DNA from 3 places in the Paenibacillus sp. EKM212P genome. Region 2 is predicted to be linked to each of the others. Evidence: riboswitches for the same ligand, from Rfam matches in the RefSeq annotation. Region 2 holds a riboswitch; each other region holds the start of a gene.
What was found. A riboswitch is a leader RNA that binds a small molecule or an ion and turns the genes downstream of it on or off. The one in region 2 is predicted to bind glycine.
Positions count from the first base shown of each region.

Region 1: linked by a shared signal. The riboswitch ahead of gcvT (glycine cleavage system aminomethyltransferase GcvT) and the one ahead of G9G54_RS19015 (alanine/glycine:cation symporter family protein) in region 2 are both predicted to bind glycine.
Region 3: linked by a shared signal. The riboswitch ahead of sdaAB (L-serine ammonia-lyase, iron-sulfur-dependent subunit beta) and the one ahead of G9G54_RS19015 (alanine/glycine:cation symporter family protein) in region 2 are both predicted to bind glycine.

Region 1 covers NZ_JAAMNR010000004.1:580,110-583,390, reverse strand. The annotation lists gene gcvPA (aminomethyl-transferring glycine dehydrogenase subunit GcvPA) at 1-213, opposite strand, end outside; gene gcvT (glycine cleavage system aminomethyltransferase GcvT) at 340-1,440, opposite strand; glycine riboswitch at 1,618-1,809, opposite strand; gene gcvH (glycine cleavage system protein GcvH) at 2,111-2,509, shown strand; gene G9G54_RS15205 (PTS mannitol transporter subunit IICB) at 2,888-3,281, shown strand, end outside.
Region 2 covers NZ_JAAMNR010000006.1:294,766-298,046, forward strand. The annotation lists gene G9G54_RS19010 (glycoside hydrolase family 1 protein) at 1-995, shown strand, start outside; glycine riboswitch at 1,164-1,240, shown strand; glycine riboswitch at 1,259-1,353, shown strand; gene G9G54_RS19015 (alanine/glycine:cation symporter family protein) at 1,513-2,931, shown strand; gene G9G54_RS19020 (iron-containing alcohol dehydrogenase) at 2,989-3,281, opposite strand, start outside.
Region 3 covers NZ_JAAMNR010000005.1:15,125-18,405, reverse strand. The annotation lists gene G9G54_RS15675 (DUF6359 domain-containing protein) at 1-1,123, opposite strand, end outside; glycine riboswitch at 1,338-1,453, shown strand; gene sdaAB (L-serine ammonia-lyase, iron-sulfur-dependent subunit beta) at 1,665-2,354, shown strand; gene sdaAA (L-serine ammonia-lyase, iron-sulfur-dependent, subunit alpha) at 2,344-3,243, shown strand.

The DNA of each region.
Region 1 (3,281 bases), on a different contig from region 2:
ATGTGTGTCTGTATTGGCGTTGTGTCCGGCCAGCTCGGCCAAATGTCGGGTTAAGGCTCTCTCGTCGAGCCGAGAAGAAAGAGGGAGTTCCCCTTGATATCGAATGGCCTCTGGAATGTCACTGAATAAATCATCGATGGATGAAACGCCGACCACACGCAGCATTTCGGTTTGATCCTGTTCAGTCATAGGGAGATAACGATGCTGCTTCATAGGTTCTGGCTCCTTTCGAAAAGCAAAATTTTAAATCGTAAATTAGCTAATAAAAAAGTGTGAGATGGAAAACCCAGAAGTTCATATCTGACATGTTTGCTTTATTGAAATGAAGAGAGTTTAAGATCAGCGCGGGCGTTTATAAAAGGGGGCTGCCACCACCTCGGCACGCAGGCGTTTGCCACGAATCTCAACCTCCAGCGGTGTGGAGAGGGCGCTAAAACGACTGTCCACCAAGGCGAGGCCGAGATTACGCTTCAAGGTGGGCGACTGAGTCCCCGTTGTGACCTCACCGATGCGTTGTCCTTCTGCGAATACCGGGTAATGGGCGCGAGGGATACCGCGATCCATCATTTCCAGCCCGATCAATTTGCGAGGAATCCCTTGTTCTTTCTGACGTTGCAGTGCTTCTCTACCGATAAAATCTCCTTTATTCAGCTTGACGAAGAAACCTAGACCGGCTTCGAGCGGTGAAATCGTGGCAGATAACTCCTGTCCGTACAGCGGCAACCGTGCCTCAAAGCGTAATGTATCCCGAGCACCAAGTCCAGCGGGAATCAGCCCATACGACTCACCGGAACGAAGCAAACCCTCCCATATGGCTGGTGCTTCCGCGGCAGGTACGTAAAATTCAAAACCGTCTTCACCCGTATATCCGGTTCGTGAGACGAGTGCTTTTGCTCCGAACAATGGCACATTCTCATGGAAGCGAAAAGATGCCAGATTCGTAATGTCCGTATCTGCCACGGCTGCGGCAATACGTGCTGCTTCCGGTCCTTGCAACGCCAGCAATGCTATCGCATCAGACACATTCTCCATGTGAACGGATGCAGGCATATGGCGAATTAGCCAATCCCAATCCTTATCGATGTTAGAGGCGTTCACAACGAGCATGTAGCGCTCCGGTCCTTTGCAGTAAACAAGCAGGTCGTCTACTACCCCTCCATCGGGGTAACACAGGAGTGAATATTGTGCCTGACCTGGTTCCAACTGGCTGACATCATTCGTGGTCACCCTTTGCAGAAAAGCTTCGGCCTCTTTGCCTTCAACCAAAAATTCGCCCATATGCGATACATCGAATAAACCCGCACGTTGCCGGACGGCCTCATGCTCCTTTTGAATGCCGCTAAACTGAACGGGGAGCTCCCAGCCGCCAAAGTCAATACAACGAACCCCAGACTGCGTCCCGTAGGACGAATATAGCGGTGTTTTTCGCAAATTAGTCATTTTTCCACTCCTATCCGGTGTGATCGGCTAAACAAAAAAGACAGGCCGAAAAAAACGTATAGACGGCAGTCTACACTCTTTTTTTCAGCTCTGTCCTTGATACCAGAAAGTTACCCCGGTATGTACCGGGTTTCCCCTTGGGTGATCCGCTCCAATAGCGAATGCTCTCCAGAGATGCGTCCGGCAGAGGTCCTTTTGCCTGAGAGATTCACCTACAATGCAGGCTTACTCCTTCGGCGCTACCTTCGGGATCAACAGTATATTACCTGGCTTTGCAGATAACAACTTGATCCGATTCGCGTGCACTTATGTCTCATAAGCGGCAACAGCTATGCGAATCTTTTTGGCAGTCTCTCCCTCCGCGTTCATCCGCGTTTGCAGTTGTCGGGGTGTTTCCCAAAGCATTTGCTATAACCCATTAATACGCAAATTCATTCAAAATGTCAATAAAAATGTCATCAAAAACAATAGAAAAAACATTTAATATATAAATAAGGATATGTAAGCGTTTGTTATAAGTTATCATATTTTTATATAGTACGCCATATGAGGTCATATGAAGTATTTTTGTTAGTATTATTGACATGAGTGTTCCTGTTGTCATAATCTTAACCTGTCTAATACAGGTGAGCAAAAGCGATTTTATTCATATGGAAGCGAGGGGAACAAAATGGGTGAAGTGAAGCAGCAACTTTGGTATACAGACGAACATGAGTGGGTTCAGCGCACAGAGAATGGAACGTTGCGGATTGGTATTACAGACTTTGCACAGCATCAACTGGGTGATATTGTTTTTGTAGAATTACCTGAGGCGGGAGTAACGATTGAGCAGGGAGCGGAGATCGGTACGATTGAATCGGTGAAGACGGTATCCGACCTTTTTGCTCCGGTGACGGGAACCGTATTAAAAGTGAATGAAGCGCTGGAAAGTACGCCTGAGCTAGTGAATGAATCTCCCTATGAAAAAGGTTGGATGATCGAAGTAGAGATGGGTAAAGATGTGGAGGAAGCATTGGGCAAGCTACTGTCTGCGGATCAATACGAGCAGTTGATTTCCGATGAGCAGTAATGGAGCAATGTAGTATGGAATAAGAGTGTTATTTGTCTGCTCGATTTTTGTATACAACAGTCGCTATGATTTGACATAGCGACTATTTTTTTGTCTTTTTGCAGACGTAATTACGTGTTTTATTCTGATGTAGAGGGTTGTCCCTATAGTAAGAATCATACATAATCCAGTACGGTTTTTCGACTAATTTCTAAAGCTACAGGTCATATTAAGAAGAATTATGCAGGTATAATACCTTCTCGGATAAATTAAATTTAAATGTTGTCATCAACGTTCATGACGAAAGTACGTTTTCATTTCGTTGATGAAGATAGCGCTGTCATTTAGTATGAATTTTAAGAAAAGGTAGTGATGCTTACCTACAAGGAGGATTTGAATATGAGTACATTGGACGCAAAGCCAAGTTCAAAAGGAGGCACTCGTGTCGCCGTACAGCGTTTTGGCCGTTTTCTTAGCGGTATGGTTATGCCCAATATGGGAGCCTTTATCGCGTGGGGATTGATTACGGCACTCTTTATTCCGACCGGGTGGTTCCCGAACGAAGGTTTTGCACAACTGGTTGATCCGATGAAAAATTATTTGCTGCCGCTGCTGATTGGTTACACGGGAGGCACGATGATTCACGGACAACGTGGAGGTGTGATTGGTGCCATTATGACGATGGGTGTCATAGTGGGAGCCGATATCCCGATGTTCCTGGGCGCGATGGTCGCTGGTCCGCTGGCTGCGTGGATATTGAAGAAGTTCGACAAGGCCATTGAAGGCAAAGTCA
Region 2 (3,281 bases):
AGAAGTATAATGGCTGGCTGGGACGCGAAGTCATACAGCATTACGTAAATTATGCCGAAACGGTGTTTACACGCTATAAGGATAAAGTAAAATACTGGCTGACCTTTAATGAAATCAATGTAATGACCATGAGTCCGTTCACCGGTGGCGGTGTGGTTATTGACCGTGTAGAAAACAAACAACAAGCGATATATCAAGCATTGCATCATCAATTTGTAGCTAGTGCACTGGCGACCAAACGGGGACATGAGATCATCCCGGGCGCTCAGATCGGCTGTATGCTGGCACGTATTGAAAGCTATCCACATACGTGTAACCCAGAGGATATACTGAAAGCCCAGCATGAAAATCAGATGAACCTTTTCTTTACGGATGTGCATGCCCGTGGGGAATATTCCAATTACATGAATCGTTATTTTGAAGAAAATAATGTTGTAATACACACAGAACCAGGCGATGCTGAAATATTGAAAAATAACACGGTTGATTTTATCTCATTTAGCTACTATATGACCTTGACCGTATCTGCAGGTCCAGAAGGTGAGAAAGCAGCAGGAAACCTGATTGGCGGCGTGAAAAATCCATATTTACAGTCCTCTGACTGGGGATGGCAAATTGATCCGATCGGTCTGCGTGTTACGCTGAACACGTTATATGACCGCTACCAAAAGCCGCTGTTCATCGTGGAAAATGGCTTGGGTGCGTATGATAAGGTAGAAGAAGACGGTTCTGTGCATGACACATATCGTATTGATTACTTGCGTCAGCATATTGTTCAAATGAAGGAAGCGATTGCCGACGGTGTTGATCTGCTTGGCTACACCAGCTGGGGCCCTATCGACCTTGTGAGCATGTCTACTTCCGAAATGTCCAAGCGCTACGGATTTATTTACGTTGATCTGGATGATGACGGTAACGGAACGCTCAAACGCTCCAAAAAGGACTCATTTAACTGGTATAAAAATGTGATAGCAACCAATGGTGAAGAATTGTAATTCCATATCGTCTCGGGCGGGTATAGCAGAGGACATTCTAAGGATGCAATCTGCTGTACCCGCTTTTTTGATAGACACAATAATAATATTTCAGAGGGCTTCACAAACTTTTCACTTGTAATAAGCTGAAAGTTTTCTGTATAATGAATAAAAATTTCATATGTCTGGTTGATGTTTGCGGGAGATGGAACGAAAGTTCCGACCGAAGGGGCAAAACTCTCAGGTGCTTAGGCTGATTACAGCAACAAGCGGGGACCGTAAACGGACAGAACTCTGGAGAGACCCTTAATTGGGCGCCGAAGGTGCACCGCAGAGAACATCTGCTTAAACTCTCAGGCAAAAGGACAGAGACGCGAATAACCTGTGACAGGGAATGCCCTAGGCTTTTTTATGAGCTATTAGTGGCAGAAACCTGCACAAGATGGTTGTATTTTTTCGTGCCTTTAACCTCTCCAGGAGTCGAATCAGCGGATTTGACTCTTTTTTGTTTTCTAATATGCTGGAGGAGCGGGTTGAAATGAATTTGGTACATGTGTTAGAAGCGATTAGCAGTTGGATATGGGGGGCGCCTCTCATCATTCTTGTCATGGGAACGGGGTTGTGGCTGACCATACGTTTGAAGATGCTGCAGGTATTCCGCCTGCCCCTGGCGATCAAGCTGATCGGTAAGGCCCCGAATGAAGGCAGCGGGGATGTAAGTAGTTTTGCGGCTTTGAGTACAGCGTTGGCGGCTACAGTTGGCACAGGAAGTATTGTCGGCGTAGCGACAGCCATTAAGCTGGGCGGGCCGGGTGCCTTGTTCTGGATGGTCGTTGCAGCCTTTTTTGGGATGGCGACGAAATATGCGGAAGGTGTACTTGCGGTAAAATACCGGGTGAAAGATCGGAATGGACAATTTTCCGGCGGCCCGATGTATTATATTGAGAAAGGTCTTGGACGCCGTTTTAAACCACTGGCGATGCTGTTTGCTTTTTCGGGCATGCTGGTAGCGTTGTTCGGGATTGGAACGTTTCCGCAGGTCAAAGCGATTGTATCTTCCACTGAAAACAGTTTTGGCGTTCCGCCCATTGTAACGGCACTGATTATTGCTATCCTTACAGGACTGGTTACTATTGGAGGACTCAAAAGCATTGCCAAGGTATCGACGAAGGTCGTTCCTTTTAAAACAGGTTTGTACGTACTGATCTGTCTCATCGTACTGATTCGGTTTGCTGACCAACTTCCTGCCGCAATTGCGCTGGTGCTCCATTCGGCATTTTCAACTACATCTGCAACGGGCGGATTTGCCGGAGCTACGATTATGCTGGCCATGCGTAGTGGGGTAGCCAGAGGTATTTTTGCCAATGAGGCCGGATTGGGGAGCGCACCGATTGCAGCCGCAGCTGCCAAAACCAAATGGCCTGCGGAGCAAGGGCTAATTTCCATGACAGGCGTGTTTATTGATACGATGGTTATTTGTGTGATGACTGGGTTGACGCTACTGGTTAGCGGTGTGTGGAGCGGGCCTACCGATGCGGGCCTGATGACTCAGCAAGCATTTTCCAGCGCATTCCCGCTGGGGGCAGAACTGCTCACAATTATTCTGATTATGTTCGCGTTCACCACCATGCTCGGCTGGAACTATTACGGGGAACGCTGTGTTGAATATTTGCTTGGGGTCAAGTGGATTAAACCATACCGTTATCTGTTCATCGTACTGGTTGCCGGGGGCGCGTTCATTAAACTGGATGCGATTTGGTTGCTGGCAGATATCTTTAACGCAATGATGGCTTTCCCGAACCTGATTGCACTGCTCGGCTTATCAGGAATTGTAGTTGCAGAAACCCGAACCTATATGGATTCTCTGAATTCTAGTAAGAAAAAGGGCATTCTTGCAGGTGCCAGTGTAGGGGCAGCTATTCAAGTAGAAGAAAAGGGACAAACGGTTAATTCATAAATTCCAAAAGGGAGTGCCCTCAGCCATCACAGGCTTGAGGACACTCCCTTTTAAATGTTATAACGATGCACGCAAAATAGCTAAAATATCTTCTTGATTCAGCTTTTTATAATTACCAAAGCCTCCGTATTCCATTTCACGGGCTGCAATGTTTGCGACTTTTTCCAATTGCTCATCATTAATATTGTAATCGGCCAGGGTGGAAGGGGCACCGAGACTTGTCCAGAATGCACTAAGACGGTCAATACCTTCCAAGGCGATTTCTCTATCTGTTTTACCTACGGTGTCTAAGTCAAACATGCTGAGCATCAGCCGCTTCATGCGTGCAGCATCCTGATCCACTGTATGTC
Region 3 (3,281 bases), on a different contig from region 2:
CCTTGGTAGGATCAATAATAGCCAGCGTAGATCCTGCATGCATTGCAATCGAGCGCACACCCTTGGTAATACCGAAAGATTGATCTGCGGCTACAATGTCAGTAGCATTCACGTCACCAAGCGCATTATAACGGAAACGAACACCAAAGTTGGTCGCCAGCCAATCGGAGCTTGTTAATCCTTGCATCGCCGGTGATGCAGCTTCTTCTGCAGTCATGCCTTTGGCCGGATTAGTATAGGCTCCACGACGGTAGCCATTCATAACTTCGGAGGAATCCCAACGGTTTTTGTTACGGTCCGCATTATAATGATCGGAGATGAAGAAGACGCTCCCCCCGTTATTCACGTATTGCAGCAGAGCAGCCTGCTCGGATGCCTTAAAGGCAACATTCGCTTCACCAATAATGAACACATCATATTGGCGCAGCTTATCATATGTTATGGCCTGCTCTCCATAAGTAAAAGGAATGGGACGATTCAATTGGTCTACCGTAAAGCCTACATTACGCAGTCCATTGGCAAAGTCGGAGAAGGCGCCTTCAATGACCCAATCTGCTGCGCCAGCGGTCTGTGCGTGCGTATTATCGAACAGCACCTTTTTGCCTTTTCCATCCGGCAGTGTAGTACCGGGTTGACCCGGGTTGCCAGGTTCGCCTGGTTCCCCCGGCTCGCTTCCGCTCACCAGTTCAACAGCGCTTGGGCTTTTCACTCCACCAAAATTATTGTAGGCGCCGAGTGTACCCGTCACACGAATTTTGCTGCCGATCAGCTCAGGATGGCCTGATAGCCCATATTGCCCTCTGTACGCTGAAGTCAGCTGTACATCCAACAGATTAGACGTATTACGTTCATTTGCCTGATCGGCAATCAGTACGTTAAAATCATTCGCGAACGGGGAAGAAAAATTAGCCGTTTTCGATCCGGTAGCATGTCCGACGATGTAACCTTCCACCGTCACCGTACCTCCACTGCTTTGGCGCTGAAGTGCTTCGGCTACTGTCAATGCTCCCTCCGCCTTGACCTGACCGAATGGAACGAAGATCCCAATCAGCAGTGATACGATCGCTGCTAGATGCAACATCCCTTTTAAGCGTGAACCTGTGAATCGCAAGCCTTTTACCATACGTCAATATCCCTCCTATGATTTCCATAAATATACTTGTCCTTTATCAGATTAGCCGCCAATCTTCTAATTCCTTCCTGATTTCATCCATAATTATGTAAATTTTAATCTTTTTTATTGGGAACGCACCTGTTTATGTAAAAATTAAACCTGTGATTGACACCGAGCACGGCATACATTACGCTAAGAAAGACATGTAGAACGGTATACGCGAATGAAGATGACGGGAGAGTCTGTCCAGGGAGCCTACGCTCTGGCGGCACCGAAGGAGCAAGACGCCAGCACCCGGCTGGCGGATAATCTCTCAGGTCCATGTATCGTCATCTGACGCAACTCTGGAGAGAGCGCAAGCCACCCAAGGGGTAAGGCGGTAAGAACACCGCACGAAACTCTCAGGTAACGAGGACAGAGATAAGGGAAACTTCCTTATCCTGTCCTTTTTTGTGCTTACATTGTGCGTCAGCATTAGGAACCGTCATAACCGCGCAAAGACGCGGAAATACCATATAGTATGGTATTAGAACATACAGGGGGCCACACCATGCGTTTCAAAGATGTATTTTCTATTATCGGTCCGGCCATGACCGGACCTTCCAGTTCACACACCGCAGGCGCGGTGCGGCTCGCACGCGTTGCCCGGCACTGGCTCGGGACGCAGCCTGACCGTGCCCGCATGACACTGTACGGCTCCTTTGCCGACACGTATAAAGGACACGGTACAGACCTGGCGCTCATCGCAGGGCTGCTTAATTACGATACGGACGATCACCGGATTCCGGATGCCGAGCAATGGGCAGAGCAAGCCGGGATGGCCGTGGAATTCGCCGTCAGCGGACTCCCCGCGCCTCATCCGAACACTGTCCGTTTCGAGCTGTGGAAGGGCGAGGATCAGCGCACACTGTTGGGCTCCTCCATCGGCGGCGGCAGCATCCATGTCCAGCAGCTTAACGAATTCCGGGTCAATCTGACCGGGGAGCTGCCTACGCTGGTGCTTCTCCACTCGGATAAGCCCGGTACATTGGGCGCGATAACTTCAGCGCTGGGCGCGGCCCACATTAACATTGCCTATATGCACGTAGATCGCAAAGGCCGGGATGGTGAAGCACTCACCGCCATTGAAACGGACAGTTCTGCTCCGGCTGAACTGATTGCGGAACTGCGTTCTTTACCTCATATGTATGAAATTAAGATGATTAATTTGAAAAAAGGAGCTGAATCCGATGCGGTTTAGCCATCTACATGAAATCAGCGCTTTATGCGCTGAAGAATCCACCACAATTGGCCGCTTGATGATTCAAGAGCAGGTACAAGAGACGAATACAACGGAGGAAGAAATCTTTCGCCAAATGTCTGATTATTATGAAGTCATGAAGGAAGCCGTTCATCGCGGTCAAACACAAGACACCGTATCCCGCAGTGGATTGACAGGCGGTGACGGCAAGCGCCTAGCCGAGTATCTGCGGTCAGGGGAAACCTGCTCCGGTGATGCCTCCGCGCTCGCCATGGCTTATGCCCTCTCCGTGTCGGAGGTTAATGCATCCATGGGTCGCATTGTCGCCACGCCTACCGCAGGCTCATGTGGGGTTATCCCTGGTGTGTTCATCAGTGCGCAGGAGCGGTTCGGCTGGGATGATGAGCATATGGTGAACGGCCTGTTCGCCGCTGGAGCCATTGGCTACGTGATCGCCAACAACTCCTTCATTTCTGGCGCGGAGGGAGGCTGTCAGGCTGAGATTGGTTCAGCTATCGGGATGGCTGCTGGCGCTATGGTCGAGCTGCGTGGTGGTACGCCTGAACAGGCTGTTCACGCCGTGGGCCTCGCTCTTAAGAACACACTCGGCCTGATTTGCGACCCCGTCGCTGGACTCGTGGAGATTCCGTGCATCGTGCGCAACGGGCTGGGAGCCGTGACTGCGCTTGCCGCAGCGGATATGGCTTTGGCGGGTGTGCGCAGCGCTATTCCGTCTGACGAAGTCATTGACGTGATGCTTGAAGTCGGCAGTGCGATGCCGTCGAAGCACCGCGAGACCGCCAAAGGCGGCTTGGCTCAGACGCCGACTGGCAAGCGTTTGACCGAATCACTTACACGCAACACACCGACCAAGAAGGATAAGTCATAATTTATAAGCGGTAGCCTCCTTAAAAAAAAGAGCAAGCA